Regions from separate parts of the Companilactobacillus sp. HBUAS56275 genome, predicted to be linked through region 1. Evidence: predicted binding sites of a transcription regulator. Region 1 holds the regulator's gene; the other holds the start of a gene.

Region 1 (4,225 bases):
AACATTAGCAACGATAATACCAATAATAATCGCTAATGTTGTCATTATTTCAAAATAAATTAAAGTCTTTAATCCGATTCGACCTAATTTCTTAATATCACCCATATTGGCGATACCGACTGTCAAACAAGAGATAACAATTGGTAAAACAATCATCTGAATCATTGAGATAAACATTGTCCCAATGTTCTGCATCACTTGAATAGCAGCTTTATTCTGGTAAAAAATTTGTCCTAGAACAATTCCTAGAACCAAACCAATAATAATTTGCCAACCTAAGCTGACTCGAAAAAATCGTTGCTTTTGCACTTTAAAGTCCCCTTTGAAATCAACATAGTTTTAATTATAGAAGACTTTTTGTAAAAAATGAAATTGATAACGGTTTCAGATTAAAATATTTTTCATTCATATCATTTATACGAACAAAATTGCTAGGCTGTGCTTAAATCGTTCTTGTTTTGCTTAATTTCACCAATAAAAAAAGCAGAACATCCGGTTTTCTCAAATCGACATTCTGCATCTTTTTAGCATATCTTAATTTTTATCTAATTTTCACCTGATTCAGAAGCGATAATATCCAAATCACCAGAAAGTGTCCAAGCATCAACAGTTGCTGGAACGATCAAATGGATACCCTTTTCCAAATCATAGTCTTTTCCATCAACGGTAATCTTACCTTGACCATTGATTACAGAGATCAAAGTATACTTACCGATTTGATGATGGAGTTCAACTGGTTCTTTAATTTCCCAGTGATAAACTGAGAAGAATGGTGAAACGGGTGGTTGAACAAATGTTGTAAACTTGTTCTTGCCCTCTTCTTTTGATTCAATATTTAATTGTGGATCTTTATGAGGAACCGTAATTGTATCCTCAGATTGTTTGATGTGAAGATCACGTTTCTTACCAGTAGACTTTTCAACACGGTCATAATCATACAAACGATATGTTGTATCACTACTTTGTTGTGTCTCTAAGGCCATGATACCCTTGTTCAAAGCATGAACGGTACCACTTGGTACATAGTAAAAATCACCAGTCTTAACTGGAACCTTTCTCAATAGATGGTCCCAGTCGCCTGATTCGATCATTTCATCAAGTTCAGCTTTATTCTTGGCATTGTGACCATAAATCAAGTATGAACCTGGTTCAGCATCGATGATGTACCAGCATTCAGTCTTACCTAATTCATGTTCATGCTTTGCAGCATACTCATTATCGGGATGAACTTGAACTGATAAACTAGCTTCAGCATCCAAAATCTTTGTTAGAAGTGGGAATACTTTACCCTTAGGATTGCCAAATAATTCACTGTGATTCTTCCAAAGATCATCAACATATTGACCAGCAAATTCACCATTTTCAACTTGTGATCTACCATGTGGATGACCTGAAATAGCCCAGCATTCACCAATAGTTCCATCTGGAATCTTGTAACCAAACTTAGTTTCTAGCTTTCTTCCACCCCAGATCTTTTCGTGGAATACAGGCTTTAAGAACAATGGTTCACTCATAATACTTTCCCCCAAAAAATTATTCTTGCTCTTCTTTCAATGACTTATCACGATCTAAGAAGAAAATTAGTGTCTGCAATTCATTAGCCAAATCGACATAATGAACGCGGATACTGCTTGGAACGTTAATGATTACCGGTGTGAAGTTTAAAATACCTCTAACTCCGGCATCGGCTAATAAGTCAGCTGTCGTTTGAGCCGCATTTGAAGAAACTGTCAAAATGCAGACATCGATCTGTTGCAAATGAAGTTGTTCCTTCAATTCGGAGATGTCATAAACAGGCACTCCACTCTTAACTGTACCGACAATTTCCTTATTAATATCAAAAGCTGCCGCAATTCGAACATTATTAGTCCGAGAAAAGTTATAATTTAGTAAGGCGTTACCTAAATTACCAACACCTACTAAGGCTACGTTAGTACGCTTGTCTTGATTCAAGAGCTTCTTAAAGAAAGCTACTAAATCGTCTACATCGTAGCCATAGCCACGTTTTCCAAGTGCTCCTAGATATGAGAAGTCACGTCTTATTGTAGCACTATCTATCTTGACCCCTTCTGATAATTCTCCAGAAGAGATTTTTTTTGTACCTTCATCTTTTAAAAATTGAAAATACCGATAATAAATTGGTAAACGCTTTATTGTTGCGTTTGGAACTGTTGTTTTTGTCATAATTTACCACCATATGTGTGTCATTTCACTAACATTTATAGTAAATAAAAATCGACAAAAACGCAACACGTTAAACCTATAAAGACATAATTTATTGAATAATGATAAAATTGTGAATATATAAAGGAGTTCAAAATTGATTTTATTACAAGCACAAAACATAACAAAGAATTTTGGTACTAAAAGGCTATTCTCTAATGTCAGCTTTGAAGTACAGGATAATAGCAGGATTGGTCTAGTCGGCCGTAATGGTGTCGGCAAGTCAACTATGCTCAAAATTATTTCCGACCAAGAAAGTTACAACAGTGGAAATATTGCTCTCAAGAAAGACACAAATATCGGTTATCTAGCTCAGGATTCCGGTTTAAACAGTGAAAATAAAATTTTCGACGAAATGGAACAAGTTTTCGACTATCTAAAAGAGCAAGAAAAAAAGATGCATGCTCTGGAAGAAAAACTTGCTAATCCTAATGTTCAAGACTATGACGAAATTTTAAAACAATACGATCAATTGCAAAATATTTTTCGTCGAGAAAATGGTTACGGCTATCAATCAGAGATTCGCAGTGTCCTCAAGGGATTTGGCTTCGATGAGGATGTTTGGCAAGCTCAAATTTCAACCCTCTCTGGTGGTGAACGTTCTCGTCTAGCTATGGCTAAAATGTTACTAGAACATCATGATATTTTGCTTTTGGATGAACCAACTAACCATTTGGACATTAATACCGTTGAATGGCTTGAAGGCTACCTCAAGAATTATCGTGGTGCTTTAGTCATTGTCTCCCATGATCAGTATTTCTTAGACAAGGTCGTAACTGAAATCGTTGAAATAAATCATCACTCTTCAACACATTATTCTGGTAACTATACTTTCTACTTACAAGAAAAGAAAAAGAATCAAGAAGTTGCCTGGAAACATTACGAAGAACAACAAGCTGAAATCAAGAAAACTGAGGAATACATTCAAAAGAATATTGTCCGTGCTTCTACTACTAAGATGGCCCAAAGTCGTCGTAAGAAACTGGAACATATGGATGTCCTAGATCGTCCCGATAGTGATCAAGGCTCGGTTCATTTTAGTTTCCAGATTGATAAGGAAAGTGGAAATGATGTCTTGCTCGTCAAAGATGCAGCGATTGGTTACGATGATCAGATCATGTCTGAACCAATCAATCTTGATGTCAAAAAAGGTGAACGTGTTGGTATCATTGGTCCCAATGGTATCGGTAAGTCTACTTTCTTAAAGTCGATTCTGGGTCAAATTCCTATGATCAAAGGAACAACTCAATTTGGTGCTAACGTTCAAGTTGGTTACTACGATCAGAATCTTAAGAATCTTGATCCTAAAAAGGATGTCCTTCACGAAATTTGGGATATCTACCCTCGTTTGGATGAACAAGTTATCCGCAACATGCTGGGAGCCTTCCTTTTCAGTGGCGATGATGTTCTTAAACCCGTCGCAGGATTATCCGGTGGTGAAAAAGCTCGTTTAACTTTGACGAAACTAGCTATGGAACACGACAACTTTCTAATCATGGATGAGCCAACTAACCATTTGGACATCGATAGTAAGGAAGTTCTTGAAGATGCTCTGAAGAATTTTGAAGGAACAGTTCTCTTCGTTTCCCATGATCGATACCTTTTGAATACTTTAGCTGATCGAATTGTTGACATCGGTGAACACGGTAGCAAGATCTATCTTGGCGATTACGACTACTACGTAGAAAAAACGACTGACCAACCAACTGAAGAAACAGAAAAGACTTCAAATGTCAGTGAAAAGAAAGTTCAGTATCAACAATCTAAGGAACAACAAAAGCAAGAACGTAAACTTCGTCGTCAGGTTGAAGATTTAGAAGCACAAATTGCTGAATTAGAAGAGAAGAATGCCGCCATTCAAAAAGAAATGACAAAAGATGAGAATTTAACTTCCTATAGCAAATTGGGTGATCTTCAAAAAGAACTCGACGAAAACAAGCAACAACAAGATAAAATTGAAGAAGAATGGACTGAGAAATCCATTGAACTAGAAGAGTTTTCT
Region 2 (4,225 bases), on a different contig from region 1:
GATCCATGAATTAGAGAGTGTGAATAAATGTGTAAATTGCGTACCAAAAGCAATTGATATGGCCGCAACATTAGCAGGGAAATAAATTATTGCTTGTGCCCAGCCGGCCATAAAGCCCCAAAAACCGCCGTAACTATGTTCAATATATTTTGTTAATCCACCCGTTTCTGGATAGGCGGCAGCTAATTCGGCCCCTGTCAAACCAGCACAGATAGTGATAAAACCACCTAACAACCATACAAGCATAGTCAAGCTTGTTGAACCCGTATAGTCAGTAACGGCCGATGCTTTAAAGAATACCCCAGTTCCAATTACGCTCCCGGTTACAGTAGCAAAAGCGGGGAAAAAACCAATTGTTTTTTTCAATTTGGCATCCTGATCGCCCATAATCTTATACCTCCACGTAAAAAGCCTATTTTTTTAAAAAAGAAAAGATGTTGCATCCAAATGCAGCATCTCCTCAGGTTTCAAACTAATTTTTAACCAATGCCTCCGTCGGCTTTAACTGGTTTCAAGAATTGATCAATAATTTGTGAAACACGATTAAGGTCAACATTACCACCAGATACCATAGCAACAGTCTTCTTGTTCTTGAGCCATCTGTCATCGATCTTATGTGATTCAAGAGCTGCTACTGGAAGTGCACCAGCACCTTCTGCTACAACCTTAGTTCTTTGTAATAGATCTTTCATAGCATGAGCAATTTCTTCTTCGTTTACTAGAACGATTTCATCAACTAACTCGCTAACGATTGGGAATGTGATGTCTCCTGGTACAGCAACATCTGTTCCATCTGCCAATGTGAAGTCGTCATGATGTTTAGTAATTTGACCAGCTTTAACTGATGCATACATACCATGAACATTTTCTGATTGAACACCGACAATATGAATATTAGGGTTAAATGACTTCAATGCAGTAGCCATTCCGGAAATCAATCCGCCACCACCGACAGGAATAATAACAGTATCTACATCCCAAATATCATCAAGAATTTCCAAACCAATTGTTCCTTGTCCAGCAATAACATATTTATCGTTGAATGGGTCAACAATGGTCTTTCCTTCTTTTTCGGCACGTTCGAACATCCATTGGTGAGCGTCATCAAAAGTTGCACCGTGGATATCAACTTCAGCACCGTATCCTCTTGTAGCATCACGTTTCATTTGTGGAGCTTCATCAGGCATTACAACTGTTGTGTCGATTCCCAATAGATGTCCTGTCAAAGCTACACCTTGAGCATGGTTACCAGCTGATGCAGTGATAACACCACGATCTAGTTCTTCTTTTGATAAATGATTGATTTTATTATTGGCACCTCTGAATTTGAATGATCCTGTTAGTTGCATGTTTTCTAGTTTTAAGTAAACATCCCCACCAACAACATTACGACTCAAAAACATGGATTGAACTAAAGGAGTCTTACGAGCATATTTCCCAACAATTGACTTTGCCTCTTCAATATCATGAATATCAACAATATTATCAATACCTACACCTTTAAGCATGATCTGTACCTCACCCATCTTAATTTTTATTTAGTCATTTTTTAGTCAACTGATTCTTCATCAACTGATAATTCTGTGTATGGTAAATCAAGTGAATCTGCTAAACCTTTATTAGTTACCTTACCTTCAAATAGGTTAACTCCTGAAGCTAAAGCCTTATCTGTCTTAATAGCTTCGTTGATACCTTTATCAGCAATTTCCAACAAGTAGCTTAAGTTCCCCTTTGCTAAAGCCATTGTTGCTGTACGTGGTACTGCTCCTGGTTGATTAGGAACTGCATAGTGGATAACTCCATCTTTGACGAAGATTGGATCATCAATTGTTGTTGGATGATCGATTGTCTCAACAGTTCCACCTTGATCAATAGCTACATCAACTAAAACGCTACCTGGTTTCATTGATTTAACCATGTATTCCTTAACCAGCTTAGGTGGTCTTGAACCTGGAATCAAGATTGTTGAAATGAAGATGTCAGCATCCTTAATTTCTTTAGCTAAGTTCTCTTCATTAGACTTAACTGCTCTGAACTTCTTACCTGCAAATTTGTCTTGCAAGAACTTAATTCTGTCATCATTCAATTCAATAACAACAACTGAGCATCCCATGTTCAATGCTAATGTAGTTGCGTTAACAGCTGCATTACCACCACCAAAGATCACAACGTTTCCGCCGTCGATTCCTGGGATTCCTGGTAGAAGAATTCCTTCACCTTGGTGTTGAGCTTCAAGATAATAAGCTCCCATGATAACTGATCTACGTCCAGCAATTGCACTCATTGGTGCTAACAATTCCAATTTCCCATCTTTGACAATTGTTTCGCCACCGATTGCAGTTGTTCCGGCTTTCATCATTGCTTCAACAGTTGGCTTTGATGATGCCAAGTGTTGGAATCCCCATACGATTTTGCCTTTTGAGAAGTACTTATATTCTTCAGGATCGGGTTCCTTAACCTTGATGATCAATTCAGCTTTCCAGCCATCCTCATGACTAACTAACTTACCACCAGCATCGACATACTCTTCGTTTGTAAAACCAGCACCGACACCTGCATCTTTTTCAACAAGTACTTCGTTACCAGCTTCAACCATTTTACGAACATTTTCAGGGGTTGCTGCTACACGACCTTCTCCTTCTTTTTGTTCCTTAATTACAGCGATTTGCATATTCACACTCTCCTTTTGTGAAAATAATAACTATTTGCTTACAAATGCATGATAACGCTTACATCAAGCGGTATCAACCTATTTTTTTACTTCACAAAGTCAAAGATTGTGATAAACACCGCCTACATTGAGAATTTTTTATTAAAAAAAATTTCAATTTCACAAATTCTCATATTTTTAAAAATTTTTGATTCATATATTGTTTATATAGTAAAAACAGCTGTTCACTCTAAGTGAACACAATCACAAATAATATTCTTTTGACATTCTGTATACCTCATTTTTAGAGTACAAAAAAATACATCCAACCATTTTTATGATTGAATGTATTTAGAATTTTTATTTATAGAAGATGCTGATTAATCTTTTTTGTCAGACTTGTCAGTAACATCTTTACGACTGAAGTTTGCAATATCTGCAACAACTGCGTTTACAAACATCTTAGCATTTTCTGAGGCTGAGTCATCTTCACCATATTTTCTTACAGAAACTGTGGCATTCTTAGCTTCTTCATCACCAATAACAACTGTGTATGGAATCTTCATTGTTTGAGCGTCACGAATCTTGTAACCCATCTTTTCGTCACGGTCATCGATTTCAGCACGGATGTTCTTAGCACGTAATTCTGAAAGAACTTCATTAGCATAATCTGAGTGAAGTTTTTGGTTAACAGGGATAATACGTACTTGTGTAGGAGCTAACCATGTTGGGAAGGCACCCTTGTAAATTTCAATTAGGTAAGCAATAAATCTTTCCATAGTTGAAACAATACCACGGTGAATCATAACAGGTCTGTGATCTTGACCATCTGAACCAACATATGTTAGTTGGAACTTCTCTGGTTGCATGAAGTCTAATTGAATTGTTGACAATGTTTCTTCATTACCAAGAGCTGTCTTTGTTTGTACATCAAGCTTTGGACCATAGAATGCAGCTTCACCTTCAGCTTCGTAGTACTTCAAACCAAGGTCATCCATAGCAGCCTTAAGCATTGATTGTGACTTGTTCCACATTTCATCATCATCGAAGTATTTCTCTGTATTAGCAGGGTCACGATAACTTAGACGGAATGTGTAATCATTGATATCAAAGTCTTTATAAACTTCAACCATCAATTGTAGAGTACGCTTGAATTCTTCTTGAATTTGATCAAGAGCAACGAATGTGTGACCATCATTTAGAGTCATTTCACGAACACGTTGTAGTCCTGATAAAGCACCTGATTTTTCATATCTGTGCATCATACCAAGTTCAGCGATACGTAGAGGAAGATCTCTGTATGAACGGTTATGGTGGTTATAAATTTGGATATGTGAAGGACAGTTCATTGGACGTAGTTCAAGCATTTCGCCATCACCCATATCCATTGGTGGGAACATGTCTTCACGGTAGTGTTCCCAGTGACCTGAAGTCTTATAAGCATTTAAGTTCATTAGGATTGGTGTATAAACGTGTTGGTAACCCCAAGCAACTTCCTTATCAACAATGTATCTTTCGATAACACGACGGATTGTTGCACCATTTGGCATCCAGTATGGAAGTCCGGCACCAACT

The links. Region 1 encodes Rex, which represses fermentation and respiration genes when NADH is low (regulators of the CRP and FNR family bind a similar motif). Its sites were predicted from a motif close to TTGTGAANTANTTCACAA; they were not measured.
Region 2: a site for Rex is predicted at 2,687-2,704, ahead of ald (alanine dehydrogenase). Genes of this name have one in related genera too.

Annotation. Positions count from the first base shown of each region.
Region 1 is NZ_JAYKKK010000006.1:80,387-84,611, reverse strand. It holds gene U8526_RS11500 (cation:dicarboxylate symporter family transporter) at 1-309, opposite strand, end outside; gene manA (mannose-6-phosphate isomerase, class I) at 546-1,514, opposite strand; gene U8526_RS11490 (redox-sensing transcriptional repressor Rex) at 1,534-2,184, opposite strand; gene U8526_RS11485 (ABC-F family ATP-binding cassette domain-containing protein) at 2,321-4,225, shown strand, end outside.
Region 2 is NZ_JAYKKK010000001.1:697,412-701,636, forward strand. It holds gene U8526_RS03260 (APC family permease) at 1-387, opposite strand, end outside; gene tdcB (bifunctional threonine ammonia-lyase/L-serine ammonia-lyase TdcB) at 480-1,508, opposite strand; gene ald (alanine dehydrogenase) at 1,550-2,671, opposite strand; gene thrS (threonine--tRNA ligase) at 3,031-4,225, opposite strand, start outside.